2 regions of the Terribacillus aidingensis genome follow, and region 2 is predicted to be linked to the other one. Evidence: predicted binding sites of a transcription regulator. Region 2 holds the regulator's gene; the other holds the start of a gene.
What was found. Region 2 encodes Rex, which represses fermentation and respiration genes when NADH is low (regulators of the CRP and FNR family bind a similar motif). Its sites were predicted from a motif close to TTGTGAAATATTTCACAA; they were not measured.

Region 1 (4,722 bases), 460 kb from region 2:
GGCATTGGAGCAATTGCCAGATGCATTACCTAATTTATTGCAAGGTCATGCCCGAGGCCGATATCTTGTCCGTATCGAAGAATGAGTGTGACATTTGTGTGTCATAGAATTTGAACTGTTTGTGAACGTCGTCACAAATTGTTTCCCTCTGCGATCAATCATGGCATAATCATAATCAAATGACTATGTGAGGTGCACAAAATGATTTATCTATTAATTGTGTTCGCGGTGGCTTGTGTTGTTGGCTGTTTTGCAACTTGGATGAAGATGGTCAAACAAGACGAAAATCAATTTGCAAATGTGACGGAAACTCAGACAGAAACATATAAAAAGGCTAATTAAATGTAAAAAGCGCGCTGTTCAATCAGCGTGCTTTTTTTATATGACAATATTACTAACTTTTCTTCATAAAATGGGTTATAACATTAGCTGATTAGGGTAAAGGTATGATATTCGAATGATGCTTAAGGAGAAAGGTACTGGAAATGAAAACAGTTGCGGAGATGACCAAAAGTGTAAGTGCTTTTGATAATTTCGATGAAGCGGCACAGGGTGTGCTGGATATTATCAGTGAATTCGTGAAGATTAATACACTATTTATCGCTAAAAATGATAGCGTTCATAATGAAATCATCAAAGTTGTAAATCAGAAAGAGACGCTCCTGCAGGAAGGTGAAAAGCTTCCCTTTAATGAAACATTATGCAAGCTTAGTGTGGATCACGGGAGAGAAATACTAATAATTCCCGACTTGGCGAAAAGCGAACTTTCTCAATCGCTTGAGGTAGCAAAGAATCTTGGAGGCGGCAGCTTTATCGGGATTCCGATCTATTTTGAGAACGGACAGAATTACGGAACCATTTGCGGACTTGACTCGAACTCATTTCCGTTTACAGAGGAACACATCCGACTATTTGAAACGATGGCTTCGCTTATGACTTTTGTACTTGAGCTTGATAATGCAAACAAGCAGATACAAAATTTATCAGCACCATTTGTTCCGATTACTTCTGGGGTAGCAGTGCTTCCGATTATCGGATTCATCAATGAAGATAGAGCAGAAAAAATAATTCAGCTATCTCTGCAGAAGAGTCTGGAGCTGAATTTAGACTATCTTGTCATCGACTTATCTGGTATCTCTCAGATTGATCATGTGGTGAGCAGCTCACTTCTAAAGATAGCCACCTTGCTGAAGCTTATCGGTGTGACCCCAATTCTGACCGGATTCCATCCGGATTTAGCATTGAAAGCATTATCCCTGCAGATGGAATTAAAGGACATTTTTATCGAAGCCAATTTGGAGCGTGCATTGAATAAAATCGGATTAAAATTGGAGAAACGTGATAGTTTGTAAAACTAGACAAAGATATTTGTCTGGTTTTTGTTTTAGGTTTGGCCCAGATTGGAATGGATTTAGCATTTGATGGAAAGGGAGAAGTATAGCGCTGTTAACAAATTTCATGTTAGCTGGGGTTTTTGAGCGTCGGGCTTCTCGGTAAGTCTTATGCATTTGTTTCAGGAGGCATTATCTATCATGCTATCAAGGGACAAATGCAGGAGCAAGGAAGATTAGCGGCGTTTTTGTATTTCTGTATACCTTGTATTCTCTATACATTTGTTTGGATAATGGTAAAATAAGGAGGGTTATCTAAACAGAAGGAAACCCTGCTTGCTGGTCAAAGTAGTGCAGGAGTATGCGCGTTTACATAGTACGAATCAGATCCCGAAGCATGACGGAATGGCTCAAAGTAACGAGCTGATTTTCGAAAGGGAAGCATATGAGGTGGAAGTATGAGAATCAGGGAAATTGAAGAAAAAGATAATCAGCAAGTCGAGCAGCTGATCCGGACTTGCTTAAAGGAGTTCGGTGCCGATAAGCCTGGAACAGCTTGGAGTGATCCAGATTTAGGTCGTTTCTATTCCTTCTATCAGCAGCCTGGTTCGAAGTATTGGGTTGTGGAAGAGGAAGGAACGATTGTTGCCGGATGCGGTATTGGTCCCATCGAAGGACACCCGGAAGTTTGTGAACTCCAGAAGATGTATACAGCCAAGAATACACGCGGGACAGGTATAGCACACGATATGCTGCTAACAGCACTTACTTTTGCTAGCCAGCATTATAGTCGCTGTTACTTGGAAACGCTGAGCAACATGACTGCAGCAAATCGTTTCTATCTGAAGACAGGCTTTCAGCGTTTGGACAGGCCTCTGAGCGAAACAGAACATTATGCTTGTGATGTTTGGTATATCAAGGATTTATAATGTATCGAAAGGAAGGCGAACTCTTGCACGTCAAACCAATCGTAACGCAGCTGGAAGCGAATGAGATTGTTTATGCTGTTGGGGGTTCACTGCTGCTGTACTTAAAAGGGCTGCCAGTTAGTCCAAATGATATGGATATACTAGTAGAGCCTGAGCAGTTTGCCCGTGCAAAAAGAACACTTCAAAACATAGCGGTCATATCGGAAGACAAGCTGCCGCTGGACCGGTTTCAAACGAAGTCATGTACAACCTTCACTATGTCAGATGGTTTACAAGTGGACTTGATGGCAGGTTTTGCCGTTTCCTATGGAGGTAATGTTTTAGAGATGCCTTTTACTGCTGTAAGGGATCAGACAATTGCCGGTGTACTGCCGCTAAGCAGTATGGAGGCATGGTATATTATGTACTGGTTGTTGCCCGGAAAAGAAGGTAAACGTTCTGTAATGGAGCAATACTTCCGCAGAAGCGGGCTAAAGGATCGGCATTATTTACAGCAAGCACTCGAATTTGAATTACCGGAAGGTGCCTCCGCGGCAATTCAAGATTTATTAACAATATGAAGAAACAGAACTCAACTTAAGTCATAATAAATTCATAGTAACTACTTGAAATCCCTTTCTAAAGGGATTTTTTTGTTTGTTAACAAAGCTGTGACGATTACGCCACAAATTGTTCAATATTTCACAATCCCAAATAGGAAGACAGGAGTATACTAAATGTAACAGGACATTGTGACTAATTTCACATAGTTTCCGATAAAATTATGAAAAGAAAGAAGGCGGCAAAATGGATGTTGTAGAGCTTTCGCGTATCCAATTTGCATCAACGACGTTGTTCCACTTCCTATTCGTTCCGTTAAGTATAGGATTGGCATTCATCATTGCAATCATGGAAACATTGTATGTTGTCAAAAAAGACGATAAATATAAAAAAATGGCGAAGTTCTGGGGACATATATTCCTGATCAACTTCGCAGTCGGTGTTGTCACCGGTATATTACAGGAATTCCAATTCGGGATGAACTGGTCGGAATACTCCCGTTTTGTAGGGGATGTTTTCGGTGCACCGCTTGCTATTGAGGCACTGCTGGCATTCTTCATGGAGTCCACTTTCCTTGGTCTGTGGATTTTTGGTTGGGATCGCTTGCCAAAATGGGTGCATGCATTATGTATTTGGCTTGTGTCCCTAGGTACGATTTTCTCCGCATTCTTCATTCTGTCTGCGAACTCATTCATGCAGCATCCAGTCGGAGAAGTATTGCAAAATGGCAGACTTGAGATGAATGACTTCTTGGCAATCATGACAAATGGTCAGCTTTGGGTCGAATTTCCGCATACAGTCTTCGGTTCGTTCGCGACTGGTGCATTATTCATCGTAGGTATTAGTGCTATAGCTCTTTTGCGTAAGAAACATGTGGAATTCTATAAAGGTTCCTTTAAGGTTGCTATTGTTGTCGCTTTGATCAGTGGTATCGGTATCGCATTATCCGGTCACGAGCAGGCATTATATCTTGTGGAAACACAGCCAATGAAAATGGCTGCCAGTGAGGGTCTTTGGGAAGACAGTGCCGATCCTGCACCTTGGACAGTATTTGCCAATATCGATACCGAAGCGAAGGAAAATACAGGAGAACTTAAAATCCCATATGTGTTAAGTTTCTTATCTTATGGTACATTCAGCGGTTCAGTAGAAGGCATGAATTCCTTGCAGGAACGTTATACAGAGCTATACGGACCTGGCAATTACATCCCGCCTGTCAAAACGACATTCTGGAGTTTCCGTGTCATGACAGTACTAGGCGGAGCAGTTCTAGCTCTATCTATCTGGGGTGCTTATCTTTATGCACGTAAAAAACTCGTTAATAGCAAATGGTATCTGCGCTTGATGATCGTTGCAATCAGCTTCCCGTTTATCGGCAACTCTGCGGGTTGGATCATGACTGAAATCGGTCGTCAGCCATGGGTTGTATTTGGATATATGAAAACAGAGGATGCGGTCAGTGCTGGTGTCACAGCTGGAGAAGTTCTTTTCTCCCTCATCACTTTCTCGGCCATGTACTTGATTCTGTTCGCGGTCATGATTACTTTGTTCGTCCGTGAAATCAAAAAAGGGCCGGAGCATGATGTAGAAGAAACAGAACCAATCGCAGACCCATTCACGAAGGAGGGTCAACATGCTTTCTCTTAATGAATTTTGGTTTATCCTTGTCGCTGTTTTGTTCGTTGGCTTCTTCTTCCTGGAAGGCTTCGACTTCGGCGTCGGGATTGCAAGTAAATTTGTAGCTAAAGATGATTTGGAAAAACGCGCTTTCATCAATTCGATCGGCCCATATTGGGATGCGAATGAAGTATGGCTTATCACAGCTATCGGAGCGATGTTCGCAGCTTTTCCGAACTGGTATGCCTCTATGCTAAGCGGTTTTTATCTTTGTTTCGCTTTCATTTTGTTCGGTCTGATCGGCC
Region 2 (4,722 bases):
TTTTTTATTCACATTACATATTCTGAATTGTGTATAACTTATTAAAACCCACTATTAGTACCAGGTAAAGAAGTGGATAAATCAGTGGAAAACCTCTGTGGATTCTGTGGATATTGTGTATAACCTTGTGTATATCCCATTAAATCAACAATGAAAACGCATTTAGTCTTGTGTATAACTTTCTTGTTCTTCGCTAAGTGTTTCCCATTCCTCCATCACTTCCAGAAGTGTTGCCTGAAGTTCCTCATTCTTTTCAGTGATTTCCTGGGCCTTCTGATAATCCTGGAAAATGTCCGGATCTGTGAGCAAAGTCTCATTGCTTTCAATCTCAGTCTCCAGTTCGGCTATCTTCTCTTCCAGCTCCGAAATGCGCCGTTCCCGTTTCCGTATTTCCCGCTTTATTGCCTTATCTTGATGATAAGAGGATTTGCTCTCCTGTGTAACAGTTGTTTGTTTCGTTTCTGCAGCAGAAGCCTCCAGAGCAGCAATTTCCTGCTTCTCTTGTTTCTTTTCGATAAAATAATCATAGTTGCCCAAGTAGGATATAATCTGCTTGTCCGCCATTTCCAGTACTTGTGTGGAAACTTTATTCATGAAGTATCGGTCATGTGAGACAAAGAGTATAGTACCCGGATAGTCGGCTAATGCACTTTCCAATACTTCCTTGCTGTCTAAATCAAGGTGGTTGGTCGGTTCATCCATGATCAAGAGATTTGATTTCTGCATCATCAGCTTCGCAAGGGCAAGACGTGCTTTTTCACCACCGCTTAGCGTGTTGACGACTTTGAGGACATCATCGCCAGTGAACAGGAAATTGCCAAGAATTGTGCGGATATCCTTTTCATCCATAAGTGGATACTCATCCCATAGCTCGGCAAGGACACTCTTCGAGGAATGCAATTCTGTCTGCTCCTGGTCGTAATAGCCGATGCTGACGCCTGTCCCAAGTTCCACATGACCGGACTTAGCAGGCAGCTTTCCAATGATAGTCTTGAGCAAAGTCGTCTTACCAGTTCCATTCGGTCCAGTAAGAGCAATGCGGTCTTGACGATTCATATGGAAGGTAACGTGTTCGAAGACAGGGGAGGTACTTTCCGGATACTGATAGGACAAGTCCTTTACCTTTAATACATCATTTCCGCTCCGCCGATCAATATCAAATGTGAGTTTCGCAGAAGATGCATCATGAAGCGGCCGATCGATTCTCTCCATCTTTTCCAGCTGTTTGCGTCTGCTTTGCGCGCGCTTTGTCGTTGTGGCACGTGCGATGTTCTTTTGGACGAATTCTTCCATCTTTTTAATTTCGGACTGCTGCTTCTCGTATTGCTTCAGCTCCCGCTCGAAATTGGCAGCTTTCTGTTCAAGATAATTACTGTAATTTCCTTTATAACGAACAGAGTGATTATGAGCTATCTCAATGACGGTATTGACGGTTTTGTCGAGAAAGTAACGGTCGTGCGATACAACTACGACAGCACCCTGGTAGCTGCTCAAATATCCTTCCAGCCAGTCCAAGGTAGAAATGTCCAAGTGGTTAGTCGGCTCATCCAGTATTAACACGTCTGGTTTCTGGAGGAGAAGCTTACCTAATGCAAGTCGCGTCTTTTGACCGCCGCTTAATGAACCTATCGGTGTGGACAAGTCCTTATCTCCGAATCTCAAACCGTTCAGTACAGAACGGATATCTGCTTCATATTGATAGCCTCCGTTCAAGCGGAAGGCCTGCTGTTTTGTATCATAATTGGTTAGAAGCTGCTGGTAGGCAGTATCGTCTGAAATAAGTTCAGGATCTCCCATCCTTTCTTCCAGACGGCGCAGCTCTTCCTCTTGCTGTATAAGATCTGCGAAAACAGTTTTCATTTCTTCCAGGATGCTTTTTTCAGATTCCAAGCCGGTATGCTGCTCCAAATACCCAAGAGTGGCATCCTTTGCTAAGAATACATTTCCTTCGTCATAGCTTAATTCCCCTGCAAGGATCTTCAGCAAGGTCGATTTTCCTGCACCGTTTCGTCCGACAATGGCTAATCGGTCCTGTGTTTGCACTTCCAGTTTTATATTAGATAAAATGACGTCTGCGCCAAATAGTTTCGTTATATTGTTAGCTTGCAATAAAATCATTCTGTTCACCTCATACTATCAGTGTATCCTATGTGACAAAACAGTAGCAAGCACCGAATTCCAGCGCTTTTCGCATTCATGCTGATGGACATCAGAAATGAATTTGTTAAAATGGAGACAAGGTACGTCTTTGTGAATCTGTACAAGACTTTCCTTCTCAAATCTGTTAGAATAAGTTGTTAACTATAATCGTACTTTGTGAAAGTATCATATGTAACAATTCAAGGACGAAGCCGCAGGCAGCATCTGCAACTCCTTACAGATGCGAGAAAGGAACCTGTCTGCATCCATTATTCCATTCTTTAGGAATAGGTGCTGATCATATACGACAGAAGGTAACAGAACGAAAGCGTTCTAGTCCGATAGGCCTTTTTGATCAGCTGCATGGCTGCACGAAGTTCCCTTCTGGAAGCTGCAGGCTTTAGGAGGATAAATGAGCATGTATATGGACCAAAATAAAATACCAAAAGCTACGGCAAAGCGGTTGCCGCTTTATTATCGATTTCTGAACAGTCTGCATCTGCAGGGGAAGACAAGAGTCTCTTCAAAAGAACTCAGTGAATCGGTTAAAGTAGACTCAGCTACAATCCGCCGGGACTTTTCCTATTTCGGAGCACTTGGTAAAAAAGGCTATGGTTATAATGTAGAGTACTTGCTGAACTTCTTCCGGAAAACACTAGATCAAGATGAGATCACAAGAGTGGCGCTCATCGGGGTCGGTAATCTTGGAACAGCTTTCCTGAATTATAACTTTACGAAGAATAACAATACAAAAATAGAAATGGCTTTCGATACGGATCCAGGAAAAGTTGATCATAATATCGGTGGTGTCCCTGTATACCATATCGACGATCTGGAACAATATATCAGCAATGTTAGTGCAGCGATCCTGACGGTGCCAGCGCATGCTGCACAAGCAATCACCGATCGTCTTGTCGAATGCGGTATTGCTGGAATCCTGAACTTTACGCCAGCGCGTATTGCGGTACCGAGCAATATTCGTGTTCACCATATCGATTTGGCTATTGAATTGCAGTCATTAGTTTATTTTTTGAAGCATTATTAATTCAAGCACCTCTCATACAGAGGTGCTTTTTCTTTAGAAAGTCAAACTGGAATCAATTCATGTTTTTATCGTATTATTCACGGCTAAATCAAGATCAGGCAGAGACACAAGAAATGTAAGCTGAAGGGAAGTGTAAGCATGGAGCATCAAGAAGCCATCACATTAGAGAATGTGACGTATGAAACGGAGAAAAACCATATCATCCATGATATTACAGGTGCGTTCACAAAGGGGAAGATTACAGCAATAATCGGCCCATCAGGCGCAGGGAAAACGACACTTTTTCGATTATGCAATGGATTACTGTCACCCTCAGGCGGAAATATCCTGATTGATGGGAAGGAAATCGTAACGTTTGATCCTGTGAGCTTACGTCGTCATGTCGGTATTGTTCTCCAACAAGCAATCATGCTTGAAGGAAGCGTTCGTGATAATCTGGCATTGCCATTACAGCTCTCTGAAAAGGAGCTGTCTGATGATGAGGCAGAGCGGATGATACAGTTGGTAGGCTTGGAACCTGATATCTTGAATCAGAATAGCAGGGATTTATCAGGCGGGCAGAAGCAGAAGGTCTCTATTGCTAGAACACTGCTGAATGAGCCGGGGATTTTACTGCTGGATGAAATCACCTCTTCCTTGGATCGAGTTTCTAGGCAGGATATTGAGAATCTGATGAAGCGGGTCAATAGAGAGAATGGAACGACGATCATCTGGATCACGCATAACTTGGAACAAGCAAAAACGGTTGCAGATGAAGTCTGGGTCATGATAAATGGCACGATTGCCGAAGCAGGACCGATTGCCATACTTGACCATCCAGAGAATGATGCCGTTAAGCACTTTGTCATGGAGGAGGAAAAATGAATGCACTTGCTTTGTTACTCACTCTGTTATTTGTCCTTATTCCACTTTTCTTATCTAAGACATTACAACTGGGACTCGAAAAAGATACGGTCATTGCAACAGTCCGTTCCATTATCCAGCTGTTTGCAGTTGGCTATGTGCTGCAGTTTATCTTCGATTCCGGTAATATCCTTTATATTTTCCTGATGGTGGCGCTCATGATCGGTGCAGCAGTACAAAATGCAAGAAAAAAAGGAGCATCTATCAGAGGCATTACATGGAAACTGGTGCTTACATTCATTGTAATCGAAGTACTGACACAAGGGATTCTTTTAGGACTTCAGATTACTCCTCCAACTGCACAATATATCATCCCATTAAGCGGAATGGTTATAGGGAATTCTATGGTGCTAGGTATTTTGTTTTTGAATCGCTTCACTTCAGAAGTGGCGTCCAGAAGAGAGGAAACAGAGCTTATCCTTTCATTGGGCGGCACACCGAAGCAAGCAATTCAACGCTCCCTGCTGGCATCCATTAAGGCAAGTACTATTCCCACGATAGAAAGCCAAAAAACGATTGGGCTAGTTCAGCTGCCAGGTATGATGAGCGGTCAAATCATTGCCGGAGCAGATCCGCTCCAGGCAGTTATGTTCCAGCTCCTGATTCTCTTCCTGCTGCTTACAACAGCCATTGTG

Region 1: the regulator Rex is predicted to act here: its motif matches at 2,990-3,007, upstream of ABXS78_RS05040 (cytochrome ubiquinol oxidase subunit I).

The regions. Positions count from the first base shown of each region.
Region 1 is NZ_CP159996.1:913,640-918,361, forward strand. Features, by position in the region: gene ABXS78_RS05010 (acryloyl-CoA reductase) at 1-85, shown strand, start outside; gene ABXS78_RS05015 (hypothetical protein) at 202-342, shown strand; gene ABXS78_RS05020 (GAF domain-containing protein) at 486-1,352, shown strand; gene ABXS78_RS05025 (hypothetical protein) at 1,668-1,793, shown strand; gene ABXS78_RS05030 (GNAT family N-acetyltransferase) at 1,790-2,260, shown strand; gene ABXS78_RS05035 (hypothetical protein) at 2,284-2,820, shown strand; gene ABXS78_RS05040 (cytochrome ubiquinol oxidase subunit I) at 3,047-4,447, shown strand; gene cydB (cytochrome d ubiquinol oxidase subunit II) at 4,434-4,722, shown strand, end outside.
Region 2 is NZ_CP159996.1:452,923-457,644, forward strand. Features, by position in the region: gene ABXS78_RS02545 (ABC-F family ATP-binding cassette domain-containing protein) at 163-2,118, opposite strand; gene ABXS78_RS02550 (redox-sensing transcriptional repressor Rex) at 2,558-3,184, shown strand; gene ABXS78_RS02555 (phosphate ABC transporter ATP-binding protein) at 3,323-4,048, shown strand; gene fetB (iron export ABC transporter permease subunit FetB) at 4,045-4,722, shown strand, end outside.